Regions from separate parts of the Gracilibacillus thailandensis genome, predicted to be linked through region 1. Evidence: a T-box and tRNA genes for the amino acid it is inferred to sense, from the RefSeq annotation. Region 1 holds a T-box; the other holds one or more tRNA genes.

The links. A T-box is a leader RNA that pairs with one kind of tRNA and senses whether it is charged. The one in region 1 lies ahead of GH715_RS15520 (valine--tRNA ligase), so its partner is inferred to be a tRNA-Val.
Region 2: it encodes a tRNA-Val, which carries the amino acid that the T-box ahead of GH715_RS15520 (valine--tRNA ligase) is inferred to sense. The anticodon was not compared.

Annotation. Positions count from the first base shown of each region.
Region 1 is NZ_WJID01000055.1:14,282-21,719, reverse strand. It holds gene GH715_RS15525 (ABC transporter permease) at 1-671, shown strand, start outside; T-box leader at 732-963, shown strand; gene GH715_RS15520 (valine--tRNA ligase) at 1,244-3,895, shown strand; gene GH715_RS15515 (bifunctional folylpolyglutamate synthase/dihydrofolate synthase) at 4,110-5,363, shown strand; gene GH715_RS15510 (type IV pilus modification PilV family protein) at 5,463-5,942, shown strand; gene GH715_RS15505 (PilW family protein) at 5,939-6,337, shown strand; gene GH715_RS15500 (DUF7305 domain-containing protein) at 6,346-7,438, shown strand, end outside.
Region 2 is NZ_WJID01000068.1:3,603-11,040, forward strand. It holds gene GH715_RS17550 (hypothetical protein) at 1-211, shown strand, start outside; gene GH715_RS17555 (LCP family protein) at 375-1,439, shown strand; tRNA gene GH715_RS17560 (tRNA-Val) at 1,513-1,585, opposite strand; gene GH715_RS17565 (cell wall hydrolase) at 1,926-2,456, shown strand; gene GH715_RS17570 (DUF3298 and DUF4163 domain-containing protein) at 2,557-3,213, opposite strand; gene GH715_RS17575 (cation:proton antiporter) at 3,323-4,492, shown strand; gene GH715_RS17580 (alpha/beta hydrolase) at 4,545-5,261, shown strand; gene GH715_RS17585 (GNAT family N-acetyltransferase) at 5,273-5,695, shown strand; gene GH715_RS17590 (DUF421 domain-containing protein) at 5,823-6,497, shown strand; gene GH715_RS17595 (hypothetical protein) at 6,565-6,843, opposite strand; gene GH715_RS17600 (hypothetical protein) at 7,016-7,240, opposite strand; gene GH715_RS17605 (CotO family spore coat protein) at 7,341-7,438, opposite strand, start outside.

The DNA.
Region 1 (7,438 bases):
TCATTATTGCTACACTAAGAATGACGATTCAACTTATATTAGTTGGTTATGTACTCATGTTTATATTTGAAAATGAGAAAATGATTTACTCGATTATCGTCATTATTATCATGGAAACATTTGCTGTTTATAATATTTATAAACGTACGAAACAAACCTTAAGCAGAGAGTTAAAGAAAATTATTGCGATTTCGATGGTATCCGGTACTTTATTTGCTTTTCTTTATTTTGATTTTATCGTTGTTCAGTTTTCACCATGGTATGATCCCCGTTATTTCATACCGATTGCAGGTATGTTAATCGGGAACTCTATGACTGGAATTACACTTGGAGTTAGCTCTTTAGTGGAAGGCTTCAGCTCACGTAAGAAAGAAGTGGAAGCTGCATTGATGTTAGGAGCGCCACCGAATAAAGCATCACAGGGTATTGTTAATCATGCTTTTGATTCAGCGATCTTACCGACAATCAACAGTATGGTCGGAATGGGGATTGTTTTTTTACCAGGAATGATGACCGGTGTTATCTTATCTGGGGCAGGTCCGATGGATGCGATTAAATATCAAATTGCCATTATGCTTGGTATCACGGGTAGTGTTTCATTGTCCGTAATTTTATTCTTATATTTTGGTTATAAGACGTTTTTTAATAAACATGCACAATTGACATTATAATTAAACTTGACTTCTTTGATTCCTTTTGGATAAAATAGCATATAATGAATCATAATTAAGACAGATGCGATGATGAGGAGGAGTACTTCACACTGTTCGCTAGAGAGGAAGACCCACTGGCTGAAAGGTTTTCTCGAAAAAAGGTGAAGGAAGGTAGCCTCTGATGCAGCTTTACTGAACACGACAAGTAGGTAAAAGCCGGTGAAATCCGTTATCTTCTGCTAAGCGTATAAGTGATAGTACTTATAAACAAAGGTGGCACCGCGGAAACCCAATCCTTTTCGTCCTTTAAACAAGGCCGGAAAGGATTTTTTTATGTCGCTGTGGAGAGGATATGCCAGATCCATAACTGCGAGATAAAGTGGATCCGAGGCTAATTTGGGCTAAGCACGGACATTTGTTCGTGCCAAAAGTGCTGTTTTTAGGGTGGTCACGGACATCTATTCCAAAATGGTGCTCATTTAAGCTAAAATGAACCAAATAAGGGATTCAATGTCCGCATCAAGACAAATTTTCACTAATTCGCAGTAGTTATCTATGATTACCGTTAGTAAATATAAGGAGGAATAAGCATGTCAGAACAACAGGAAGTTAATTTACCGCCAAAGTATGATCCAACTGCAGTTGAGAAGGGGCGTTATAACACTTGGGTAGAAGGGAAGTATTTTGAGGCAGAACGTAACACAGATAAGGAACCTTTTACGATCGTAATCCCGCCACCAAACGTAACCGGTAAATTACACATCGGTCATGCATGGGATACGACACTACAGGATATCATCACAAGAATAAAAAGAATGCAAGGCTATGATGTTCTCTACTTACCAGGAATGGACCATGCCGGTATCGCAACTCAATCAAAAGTAGAAGCAAAACTACGTGAAGAAGGTATATCTCGATATGATTTAGGCAGGGAGAAATTCCTCGACAAAGCATGGGACTGGAAAGAAGAATACGCTGGCTTTATTCGCGAACAATGGGCAAAATTAGGACTAGGTTTAGATTATTCACGCGAACGATTCACTTTAGATGAAGGTTTATCAGAAGCAGTAAAAGAAGTATTTGTTACATTGTATGAAAAAGGGCTTATCTATCGTGGAGAGTATATAATTAATTGGGATCCCGCAACAAAGACTGCTCTTTCTGATATTGAAGTAATCTATAAGGATGTGCAAGGTCATTTCTATCATATGAAATATCCTTTAGCAGATGGATCCGGACATATTGAAGTAGCTACAACGAGACCAGAAACGATGCTTGGTGATACAGCAGTCGCTGTACATCCAGATGACGAAAGGTATCAAGATTTAATAGGTAAGAAAGTTAAGCTTCCAATTGTTGGTCGAGAAATCGAAATTGTAGCTGATGATTATGTGGATATGGAATTTGGTTCAGGTGCTGTAAAAATAACACCTGCTCACGATCCAAATGACTTTGAAATTGGTAATCGCCATAACCTAGAACGTGTACTTGTGATGAACGAAGACGGTACAATGAATGAGAATGCTGGTAAATATCAAGGCATGGATCGGTTTGCATGTCGTAAACAGATCGTCAAAGACCTTCAAGATCAAGGGGTTCTGTTCAACATTGAAGAACATATGCATTCAGTGGGTCACTCGGAACGAAGCGATGCAGTGGTCGAACCATATTTGTCAACACAATGGTTTGTTGACATGCAGCCATTGGCAGATGCTGCGATTGAACTTCAAAAAGCTTCTGATGACAATAAAGTACATTTTGTACCGGATCGTTTCGAAAAAACATACCTCAGATGGATGGAAAATATCCGTGACTGGTGTATATCTAGACAATTGTGGTGGGGACACCGTATTCCTGCCTGGTATCATAAAGAAACAGGTGAAATGTATGTAGGTAAGGAAGCACCTGAAGATATCGAAAACTGGGAACAAGATCAAGATGTATTGGATACTTGGTTTTCCTCAGCGTTATGGCCATTCTCTACATTAAACTGGCCAAATACAGAGGATGAAGATTTTAAGCATTTCTTCCCAACCAATGTACTAGTAACCGGATATGATATTATCTTTTTCTGGGTATCTCGGATGATTTTCCAATCGGTTGAGTTTAATGATCAACGTCCGTTTAAAGACGTATTGATTCATGGATTAGTTCGTGATGCAGAAGGTCGCAAGATGAGTAAATCACTTGGCAATGGTGTTGATCCTATGGAAGTGATTGATAAGTACGGAGCAGACTCCTTGCGTTACTTCTTAGCAACAGGATCAAGTCCAGGACAGGATCTCCGTTTCCAGTGGGAAAAGGTAGAATCGACTTGGAACTTTGTTAATAAAATATGGAATGCTTCGCGTTTTGCTTTAATGAACATGGATGGCTTACGTTACGATGAGATTGATTTAACCGGCAAAAAATCCGTGGCGGATGAATGGATTTTGACAAGACTAAACGAAACGATAGAACAAGTAACACGTCACGTGGATAAATATGACTTTGGTGAGGCAGGACGTTACCTTTATAACTTTATTTGGGATGACTTCTGTGATTGGTATATTGAAATGGCGAAATTACCGCTTTACGGCGAAGATGAGCAAGCAAAGCTAACGACACGCTCGATTTTAGCGTATGTGTTAGATCATACGATGCGCATGCTTCATCCATTTATGCCATTTGTGACAGAAGAAATATGGCAACAGTTGCCTCACAAAGGTGAATCTATTGTACGTGCGGCATGGCCAACAGCAGATAATCAATTATCTAATGAAGCATCATCCGAAGTGATGAAGCAATTAGTGGCCATTATTCGTTCTGTCCGTAATATCCGTGCCGAAGTGGACACACCGATGTCGAAAGAAATTCCTATCATCGTTCAAGCTAATGATGAAGCGGTGAAAAAACAATTAGAAATTAACCGTATATATATAGATCGCTTCTGTAATCCGAGTGAATTAACGATTGATACAAACGTTGCGGTGCCAGGCAAAGCAATGTCTGCCGTTGTTACTGGTGCGGAGCTATTCTTACCTTTAGAAGGTTTGATCGACATTGACAAAGAGCTTAAACGTCTTCAAGGAGAATTGGATAAATTAAACAAAGAAGTTGAGCGCGTTGATAAGAAATTGGCGAATGAAGGATTTGTTAGCAAAGCTCCTGCACATGTAGTAGATGCAGAAAAAGAAAAGCAAAAAGATTACATGGAGAAGAGAGAGAAAGTACAAGCGCGAATGGAAGAACTTCAGAAATAACTAAAGCAGAGGCTGTCATTGGCAGCCTCTCTTTTTCACAACCACAAACAAATAAAATATGTTTGATTTAGAATAACTGCTTAGTTCAATGTGGACATTTTGTTCCGCTATTCATCGAAAAATGAGCGTGATTCTGTCAAATAACGCACTGAATGTCTGCTCAACAAATATTAGTTCATCGTTTTGTTTAAATAATAAAAAGGATGTTGATTTTATGATGGAATCTTTACAGGATTTGGAACATTTTTTTGCATCAAGACGAACGTTAGGAATAAAGCCTGGGTTGGAGCGATTGGATTATTTATTAGAAAAAGTGAATCATCCGCAAAAGTCAATACCAACTATCCATATTGCCGGTACGAATGGGAAAGGTTCTACTTTGACCTATTTAAAAGAAGTGTTAATGGAGGGGGGATATACTGTCGGGACTTTTCAGTCACCAGGTCTTCCTACGATTTTGGATCATATGGCGATTAATAATCGAACTATTACAGCGCAGGAATTTATTGATATTCTTCATCCGCTTTTGCCGATTATTGAAGAAATGGATCAACAAAACTTAGCTCCGTCTGAATATGAGATATTAATGATTATTACACTATTATTTCTCCAAGATAACATCGATATTGCTGTAATCGAAGCCGCTATGGGAGGCCGAGAGGACATAACCAATAGAGTTGAGCCGCTTGTAACGATTATTACAAGTATTGGATTTGATCATACAAGCTTTCTCGGTAATACACTAAAAGACATTGCTGCTCATAAAGCTGGAATTATCAAGGAAAAGGTGCCAATTATATCTGGTGATTTGGTCGATGAAGCTTTACAAGTTGTGAAAGAAGAAGCTAGTAAGCAAAGCGCACCCTTGTATTTATATGGCCAACAGTTTTGGATTGAAGAAATAGATAGGAATCATTTCCACTGGAATAATGGTACGAAGTATTATGTTATGGATCTTTCAATGAAAGGACGTCACCAAATAATGAATGTTTCTTTAGCTATACAAGCGTTGCATCTTTTACAAGATAATGGATTTAAAATTGATGACATAGCGGTGAAAAGAGGTTTGTCTCAAGCAAAACTACCCAATCGAATGGAAATCATTAAAGAACATCCAAAGATTATTGCTGATGGTGCACATAATGTCCAAAGCGTTAACAAATTAGTAGAAACGATTCAAGAAGAAAGTATAGAAGGTCGTGTCAAAGTCTTGTTCAGTGCCTTTCGAGATAAAGAGATTACCGTGATGTTGAAGGAATTAGCAAAACTAACAGACGAGATTATCGTGACAACCTTCGATCATCCAAGAGTATTATCTGAGGAAGAAGTACCTGAACATATCGTTTATATAGAATACGCTAGACAAGCACTGAATAAACTATTAGCTACTAGTAATCCAAATGATCTAATATTGATTACAGGCTCACTTCATTTTGTCGATTACGCAAAAAAATTAGTTCAAAAGTAATGTAAAATCGGCATTTTGTACTAAAAATAGTATTGTTCTTTATTATGGAAACAAGTATAATGAGTTTAACAAAAGGTTAATTGAAGGAAGGGGAGATAAATGGGAATTTACAACAGATTTCATAGTGAAAAAGGCTTTACATTAATCGAAATTCTTGCTTCGATTGTAATCCTCACCATTATCTCCCTAGGTTTTTTAGCCCTGTTTACATATGCTTCAAAGTCAAATAGTGAATCCGAAAATATTATCGATGGTAATGCTATTGCCCAAACAACAATGGAAAACATCTATGATCTAAGCAGAGAATCCTCTATTGATCAAACGATCACGCAGTTAGAAAATGATGCTTATCAGTTAATCAGTACTAGTGATCAATTTTATCATTTACGCAAGCAAGATAATCATTATTACATAGACGTAGAGTTAAAAGAAGATAATGATACTTCTAGTTTTTGGCTAGTCTCAGTCCAAGTTATTGACAAAAGAAACAATGAAAAGCGAGTAACCCAAATAGAATCCGGTTATATATGGTGTATAGAGAGGTTTGGTAATCGATGTTCAACAATCAACGAGGAGTGACATTAGTTGAATTACTTACCACTATTACGTTACTTTCAATAGTTTTAGCCTTAATCGGCTCTATTCATCTATTCTCTCAAAAGCAATTTATTCATCAATCAGAACAAGTTAACCAGCAATCTGAGATAAGAAACGCAATCACTGAAATAAGCAGACAAATTAGGACAACTCCTAGTGATCAAATATCCGTTTCTGAAAATACACTAAAGATTGATGATATCGAATACCGATTAGAAGGTAATCAGCTGCTGAAAAATCGAAGTGTTCTAGCAGAAAACATAGCCAGATTCTCCATTTCATTAGATGGATCGAAACTAAAGATCAATATAGAATCGGAACAAACGATTTTGAAGGATATAACTGCTTTAGAAACGACGCTAACATTAAGAGAGTAGGTGTATGGATGCAGAAGCGATACAATTATTTAGCAAACGAAAACGGTATTGGCTTAGTAATGGTGATGATGCTACTAGTCGTAATCTCTTTATTAGCTATCACGATTTTGTCCGTTTCTGCAGGCCAGTTAACATTAGCGACTAAAGATCGTTCTTTCCATTCCAGCTTTTATCTTGCAGAGGCAGGCCTAAACAAAACAGTGGCTGAAATTTATGATCAAGTAGATCACTTATATGCGTTGAGTCCAAATGAAGGAACTTTTTTTCAACAATTGGATAATGCCATTATGAAAGATCACGAATTAGTAGACCTTTCGTTCTCTAAACAGTATAGAAATGACCCAGAGGTGAATGTTAGTGTTTCGAGAATTTCTGATGAGAATCCTAGAACTTATGTGATTGAATCAGTAGGAAGTGTCAATGGTTCCAAGCGAACTGTGAAAACCAATATGGAAGTACGATGGGACAAGTCAACATCGATTGAAATACCGGATAATTTGGTTGCTTATACAGGGATTTTAAGTTCCAAACAGTGTGAAACCCCCCAAGCAAAATTTGCAGAGGGGGCGCAACTAAATGGAGATTATGGAACATCCTGTATCTCAGAAGGAGCAGTAGAATTTACTGGTGGTTCAAGTTTGAATGGAAATACAATTTATATCCCGACAGAAGCAGATGATTCTATTATAAAGAGGAATAATTATCACAATGAAATTCCTCCACTGTCAACTAATAATCATGTGTTAGCTGTAGAATCAATTCGTCAACTATTTGAAGAATTCCCCACCATACCTAGTTATGCCACACCGGATAATGAAACGATAGGTGATCAATACAATCACCATCAAGTGATTGAGAATGGTAATATAAATATTACCCATTATCAAGCAGATAATTATATATTAGAGTTGAATAATAATGCTTCCTTTCAAGATATTAACGTTTCGGGTAATCGTCGTTTATATATTGATACAAATGGTGTAGATCGAGAAATTACTGTTGATGATTTGAATCTGTCTAACGGGCATATCTCTATTTCTAATGGCCGACAATTAACCGTTTATGTGCAGGGAAGTATCACGTTTGGCTCAGGTAGCACAT
Region 2 (7,438 bases), on a different contig from region 1:
TCCTGGTTACACCGGTTATTATGACGATATGGGAAAACTTATACAGGATGACCCACAGCAACTATCCACATTAGTCTCAGATTTTTTTACCAATAAAGAGTTACAGTCTTATATGGACAAAACAATTAGTGCATTTTTATCACACAGCTATATCAATAAAATTCCGTCTGGTCATCGGTTAATGCGTTTAATTGATAAACTTTCGAACTAATTATTTTAATAGAAAATACTGTAAATGATTCGTTATTATTTGACTAAATTAATAAATACCTGTAACTTTTTAGATGGTGATTCGTCAAATTAGGTGTAATAGTTATCAACATATCACTAATTTTTTTAGTAGAATAATAGACAATAAAGGTGAGGTATTTATTTTGAGTGAACGAAGAACAGACAGAAAAAATAGAAAAAAATCAGGCAAGTGGAAAAAACGAATATTATGGATTATTTTATTAATCATCATCGCCGTTATTGGCTACGGTATTTATTTATTTGTGAACGTTTATGATGCAACTCAAGATGCTCATGAAGAAATAGATCGACCGGATGGAAAATCAGAAAAAAGAGAAACAGATGTTACAATTGGAGACGACCCTTTTTCAATTTTATTAATTGGTGTGGAAGATTATGAAACAGATGGTGAGAATGGTCGTGCAGATACACAAATTGTTGTGACCATTAATCCAAATACAGATCAAATGACAATGACAACCGTCCCACGTGATACAAGAATGGAATTTACAGCAGAAGAAGCCGGACAATATGCTGGCTACCATAAAATAAATGCGGCCTATACGTATGGCTCTATTTTTGACTATGGGGCCAACAAGTTGACGGTGGAAAAGGTAGAACAATTGCTTGATATTCCTATTGATGAATATGTTACAGTGAATTTTGATGGATTTAGAGATATTGTGGACGCACTTGGCGGCGTTACAGTTGATATAAAAGAGCCATTCTGGGAAAAGAACTTCTATGTAGGTGGAGAGAAAATCTACTTTGAAGAAGGAATAAGCACATTAAACGGTGAAGAAGCATTAGCATTTGTCCGAATGAGAAAACGAGATGTAAATAACATCTACTCTCGTGATGAGAGACAGCGTCAATTTATCCAGGCTGCTATTGATGAAGCTATTTCTGCAGATTCATTGTTTAAAGTAGGGGAAATTACAGATATTTTAGGAGAAAATGTAACTACTAGCTTGAGTGCGAGTGAAATTTTTAATTTACAAAAAGCCTATTCTTCGATGAATACTTCGGATATTAAAACATATGAAATAGAAGGTGTAGATCAACGAATTGATGGTACTTACTATTTCCTACCGACAGAAGAAGGTTTGAATAAAGCATCACAACAGTTGAAACAGGAATTAGAACTGGAAGAAGAGAATACAAATGATTATTCTGTGGAGAATAATCAGGATATGGAATTGGAATAAGTAAAACGATTCTGATTCTGAGCATACGAAAAAGCCTGGTTGTTGGTTTATCTAACAACCAGGCTTTTTTTAGTGATTCCGATTGGGCTCGAACCAACGACCTCCACCCTGTCAAGGTGGCGCTCTCCCAGCTGAGCTACGGAATCATTCTTATATATCTAAATATAGGAGAACTCTGACTCATTGTCAATTGAAATTTAATCCGTATTATATCCTAATCCAAATGATGTTCAGATTTCAATACCTTTACAACTGTCATATTCTTAAGCATTATTGCCATTAACTCCTTTTTTTAACAGAATTTTTAACGTTGGTAAACTTTTCTGCGACCTAATATATTAAGCTTTCTATCGATTGGTAAAATTATCATAGCGATTCTTTATGTTACATTTGCTAGTCTAGTTAATAGATTAATCACAGGAGGTAATGAATTTGAAAATAAAAGTCTTGTTAACTAGTTTCTTTGTTCTTACAGGTCTTACGGTTATGCCAGGTTTCGTCGAAGGATATACAGTCAAACAAGGGGATACATTTTGGAAAATAGCACAAAAACATGGTGTATCTACGAATGAACTCATGAATGTTAATAACTACTCTTCTTCCCTTTTATACCCTGGAACGAAACTCAGTATACCAGAGTCCATTTCAGAAGCTGATAAAGAATTAATAGCAAGATTAGTACATGCTGAAGCAAAAGGAGAACCATACGCCGGAAAAGTAGCAGTGGCAACTGTTATCTTAAATCGTGTCGATCATTCGAACTTTCCAAACACTGTAAAAGGTGTTGTGTATGAAACGTATGAGAATGGAGCAATTTATGCATTTAGTCCTGTTGAAAATGGGGCAATCAATAAACCAGCGGATAGTGAAGCAAAACGTGCAGTAGAAGAAGCAATCGCTTTTCGCGGACAAGGGCAAGGATCAATTTATTTCTACAACCCAGAAACAGCTGCAAGTGCTTGGATTTTTGACCAACAAACTACAGTGAAAATTGGGAATCATGTATTTGCAAAATAAGATTATAATAAAAACTCTTTTCATTCAAATACGCATGAAACCGGACCTTAAAGTCGTGTTTCATGCGTTATTTAAAATCAATTATATTATTTTATGTCCCTCATTTTTTATCACTTTTTATATACACCTCTGCCGGCACATGGATTTCCTGATTTCCTGCAACATACGGCGCAATCTCATATTGTTGGAATACGAGAGTAATTCCGTCATCTGTAAAATAAAAAGCCGTATCCTTCGTTAATTTAATGTCTTCCTTTTTTAAGTCTGGATAAAAAATGTCTGGTCGTTCTGTGGCATACTCCCATACATAATCTCTAACAGCTTCAATCTGTTCTTTTTCAGTAAGAATATTGGTTAAATACACACGTTTTCCTTTATCGATATCAAAATTAAACGATTCAACAGTAGTGTTGCCATGTGCTCCTCCACTATATATATAGTTACTTGTCAGTATGCTCAATTTCGGTGATTGGTTATACTTCACTTCATAATCTGTTTGGTATTCTGCATGAAAATCGTATTTCTCAGCTTGCTCTTCATTTTCCTTTAATTCTTTATAAGACTCTTTTATATACTTTTGGAACGCCTTATTGATTTTATCTTCCATCCCTGTTTTTTCAGTTTCAGACACTTGCGGATATTTTAATGACTCGATATCCTTATATATCTCATCTGTTACCAGAGCTGTTTGACCATTCGCAAATACTGTTGGAGTTATCATTACGAATAATATGAAGCATAAACAGAGCTTTTTCATCTCGAAAACACACATCCTTTTTTTGTTTAGCTTACCTAGAACAAACCTAAACATACATATGTTTTTGATGAAAAAATATGGGAATAATAAACAAAAAGGTGGTGAAAAAATGTCGATTGAGCAAATCGTGATTTTACTTTTTATTGGCTATCTTATTTTTACAATTGATACAAAGAAAGAAGACTTTCCTGTTCCAACGGTACTTATATTACTTGGCATCGGGATTTCTTTTATTCCTTTTTTTGAGTCGATAGAATTGACGGAGAATACTATTTATCATATTTTTTTACCTGCCTTGTTATTTGTCTCTGCTTATCAATTTCCCATAAACGATTTTCGTCAGAATGTAAATGTAATTATTTCACTTGCAACAATTGGAATCATTTTGAATGTATTGATATTAGGTTATTTCATTTCGATCATCTCTCCTATTAGTTTGGGCGCTGCCTTTGTTATGGCTGCTATCCTAACACCTACAGATCCAGTATCAGTTGTTTCTATTATTAAGAAAGCAACCGGAAATGAACAGATTGCCAGCATGGTCGAGGGAGAATCGATGTTAAACGATGGGACTAGTATCGTACTTTTTACCACTTTATTTGCGATTGCAACAAGAGAAAAAGGATTTTCGTTTTTTGCTTTTTTTGGCGATTTTCTGCTCGTTTCCTTAGGTGGTATTGCAATCGGGCTTACCTGTGGCTATTTAGTAAGTAAAATGGTCCACTATTCTCATTATCGTAATTATCAAATTATGCTCAGTATTATTCTGGCTTATGGTTCATTCTTAATTGCTGAAGCAGTAAATGTGTCTGGTGTTTTAGCAACGGTTGCGAGTGGAATGATGATTTCATTTGAATATGGACGAGCAATAAAAGAAGCTCATTTTCGTGAATCATTAGATGGATTTTGGGAGATTGTGGAGAACAGTTTACTTGCGATATTATTTTTAGTCATCGGTATTGAAATTACCGAATATTTAGCGATAGGTTATTGGTTATATGCTATCGTCATCTTTGTCTTCATGATTTTCGCACGTTACATCATTAGTTATGCTGTAACAAAGATAATCCACCCGCTTTCCTGGCGTTACAACTTGTTAATATCGTGGGCTGGCTTAAAAGGATCGATGTCTGTCTTTTTAATTCTCACCTTATACGCCAAAAACACTAGCAGTATGAACAGTGATTGGATTGTTGGTGTCAGCTTCACCATTGTACTATTATCTTTAACCATTCAAAGTCTCAGCATGGCGCCCATTTCAAGACAGTTGCTAAAATAATGCAGTAAAAAAGAAATCCTGTTAAAATACATAATGACAAGGGGGAGTTTATGTGGGACGTAACGGAAAGATGGAAGATGCGACCATTCATAGTGAACATCTGAAAGAAGAAATCCAGATAAAGTGGTATCTTCCAGAAGGATTTACAGCTTTTAAAGATTATCAATTATGTATCATGAATGATGGCGATGATTATTTCAGGATGGGACGAGTTGCTACTTTAAGCGATCAATTACATGAAGATATAGAGATCGAAGCCACTATTTTTGTTGGTGTACATTATCAAGACAAAAATGATCGATGGGAAAAATATCATCCGAGTGGTCAACAGCAGGATGCTTATATTGCTTTTCTCGTAAAAGAAGCGATTCCTTATGTCGAGAATCATTTACATATTACACCGGTAAAGCGAATATTAATCGGAGATTCACTAGCCGGAACATTAGCATTTATGATCGCAACCCAATTTCCACATACATTTGATACGGTTATTATGCAATCACCTTATGTCGATCAAGATGTGTTGAAAAGAGCAAGCAAGGCCGCGGAATTTTCACATATTGAAGTATTTCACTCGATTGGAAAAGAAGAAACAGAGGTACACATGACAAATGGAGAAACTGCGGATTTCTTAACACCTAATCGTACTTTAAATCAGACCTTAACTGGAAAACTGCAGGTCTATCATTATGATGAATTTAATGGTAATCATACATGGAAATATTGGCAACAAGATTTAAAAGAAATATTAATCAAGATGTTAGGATAAGGGGAGAAACAATGGAATTGAAAATAGTCAATACAGAAAAGGAATTACAAGATGCCTATAAAGTTCGATTCACTGTTTTTGTAGAAGAACAAGGCGTACCGGAAGATTTAGAAATTGATGAATTAGAACAAGAAGCGCTTCATTTTATCGGATATGAGGAAGAAGAGCCGGTAGCGGCAAGCAGAATGCGCTTTGTTGATGGTTACGCCAAAATGGAGCGTATTTGTGTTTTGCAATCACAACGTGGCAAAGGTTTTGGTCGAGATATCCTGTTATTTATGGAAAGAATAGCAAAAGAAAAAGACATGGACAAATCCAAGCTAAATGCTCAAACGAGAGCAGAAGCATTTTATCAATCACTGGGGTATGAAACAATTTCCGGTGAATTCATGGATGCTGGTATCCCACATGTCACCATGACAAAATCAATATGAGACTGCCATTAGGAGCTAAAATGTAAATACATTTTAGCTTTTTAATTTGGAACCGTTTCAGCATGTATGCACATGATTGTTTTGGTATATCCTAATAAAAAATCTGATAAAGATAGGAGAAACAACTATGCATTACGGTTCCATTTTTGTAGAGACATTGTTTGGTTTTGTCATGTTGTTTATTCTAACTAAATTACTTGGAAAGACACAGATCAGACAACTTACAGCATTTGATTTTATCTCTGCACTTATTCTTGGGGAATTAGTTGGGAATGCCCTCTATGATAACGAAGTTGGCATAAGGGATATTGCTTTTGCAATTCTGTTATGGGGGGCTTTATTATATTTGACAGAAATTATTACCCAACGTTTTAAGAAAACAAGATCGATGCTAGAGGGCCAGCCGTCAATTGTTATCCATAAAGGGAAACTACAACGTGAAGAAATGAAAAAAAGCAAGCTCGATATGAATCAGTTGTTACATTTATTGCGTTCCAAAGATGTATTTTCCATTCGAGAAGTAGATTATGCTATCCTCGAAACCGATGGTACTGTTTCTGTTCTAAAGAAAACCGGCTATCAAACCCCCACACGTAATGACTTTAACCATCCCCCTGAACAAGTCATATTACCCTTTATGCTCATCAATGATGGTGAGATAATATGGGATAGTCTACATGAAATTGGAAAAGATGAAAACTGGCTAAAAGAAGAATTAAAAAAACAAGAAATCAGCTCTGTACAGGAAGTATTTTATGCTGAATATGAAATAGGCAAAAATCTATATGTTCAAGGATATTAGCAGTTAATAAAAGTAGTTCAGTTTGGGTACATCAAGTACTTCAAACTGAACTACTTTTTACATTACTTTATACAGTTGCCTCAAACTTCCCACCTTTTCCAGTGACTTCTGCATAAACGGTATGGTTGAGCTGACTTTTTTGTTCCGTTACTTGATGGCGCTTTCTTTTCTTTTGTTGGGGAATCATTATTTTTTTAGGCTCTTCTTTTGTTCGTTCCTCTTTATAACGCATGCCAAACTGGATCGGGTATAGCCTTTCAATTGGAAATGGGTCTCGCTCTTCATGTGTAACACGATTATGATACTGTTGATACTGATAATTCTCAACTGGCTTAATATATCCCATTGACGTCCATCCCCTTTCAAGGTTCTATATTATTATATACCCATATTTTCGGAAAATGAATCATACTTTTGTCCGTCAAAAGAGAATTTTGTGATCGTGAAGCATTTATTGGAGAGCTACCCTAGAAAAATAAAACAGATAGCTTCTCACGAAAAAGCTATCTGTTTTATTATTAGAGCCATGAAAATGGCGGACGCACGTCTTTATCTTTGTCATCATCATCATCTTGTTCGTCTTCCACATCCTCGACAGTTTCTTTTTCAAGCAGTTCCTCGTCTTCGGCTTCCACTGCACGTGGACCAAAGAAAGGATCATGACGTCGAGTTGGCTCAATGCGAACATTATCTGCTTTGATAACTAAGTCTTTCACATAAATCACTTTCTTCTTCTCTGACACGTTCTTCACTCCTTCTTTCTTTTATATCAAAATGTACTAGGTTTCAAATGGTCATTACATCTTATGCAACAGGCAAAGAATAGTGTCATTTATCACGATATTATAGACCGAACATGTTAATTTCTTTAATTTGATCCAACGGAACAGATACCGGTCTCGGTTTACTTGCTACTTTTATAATTACCATGTCGTTTTGAT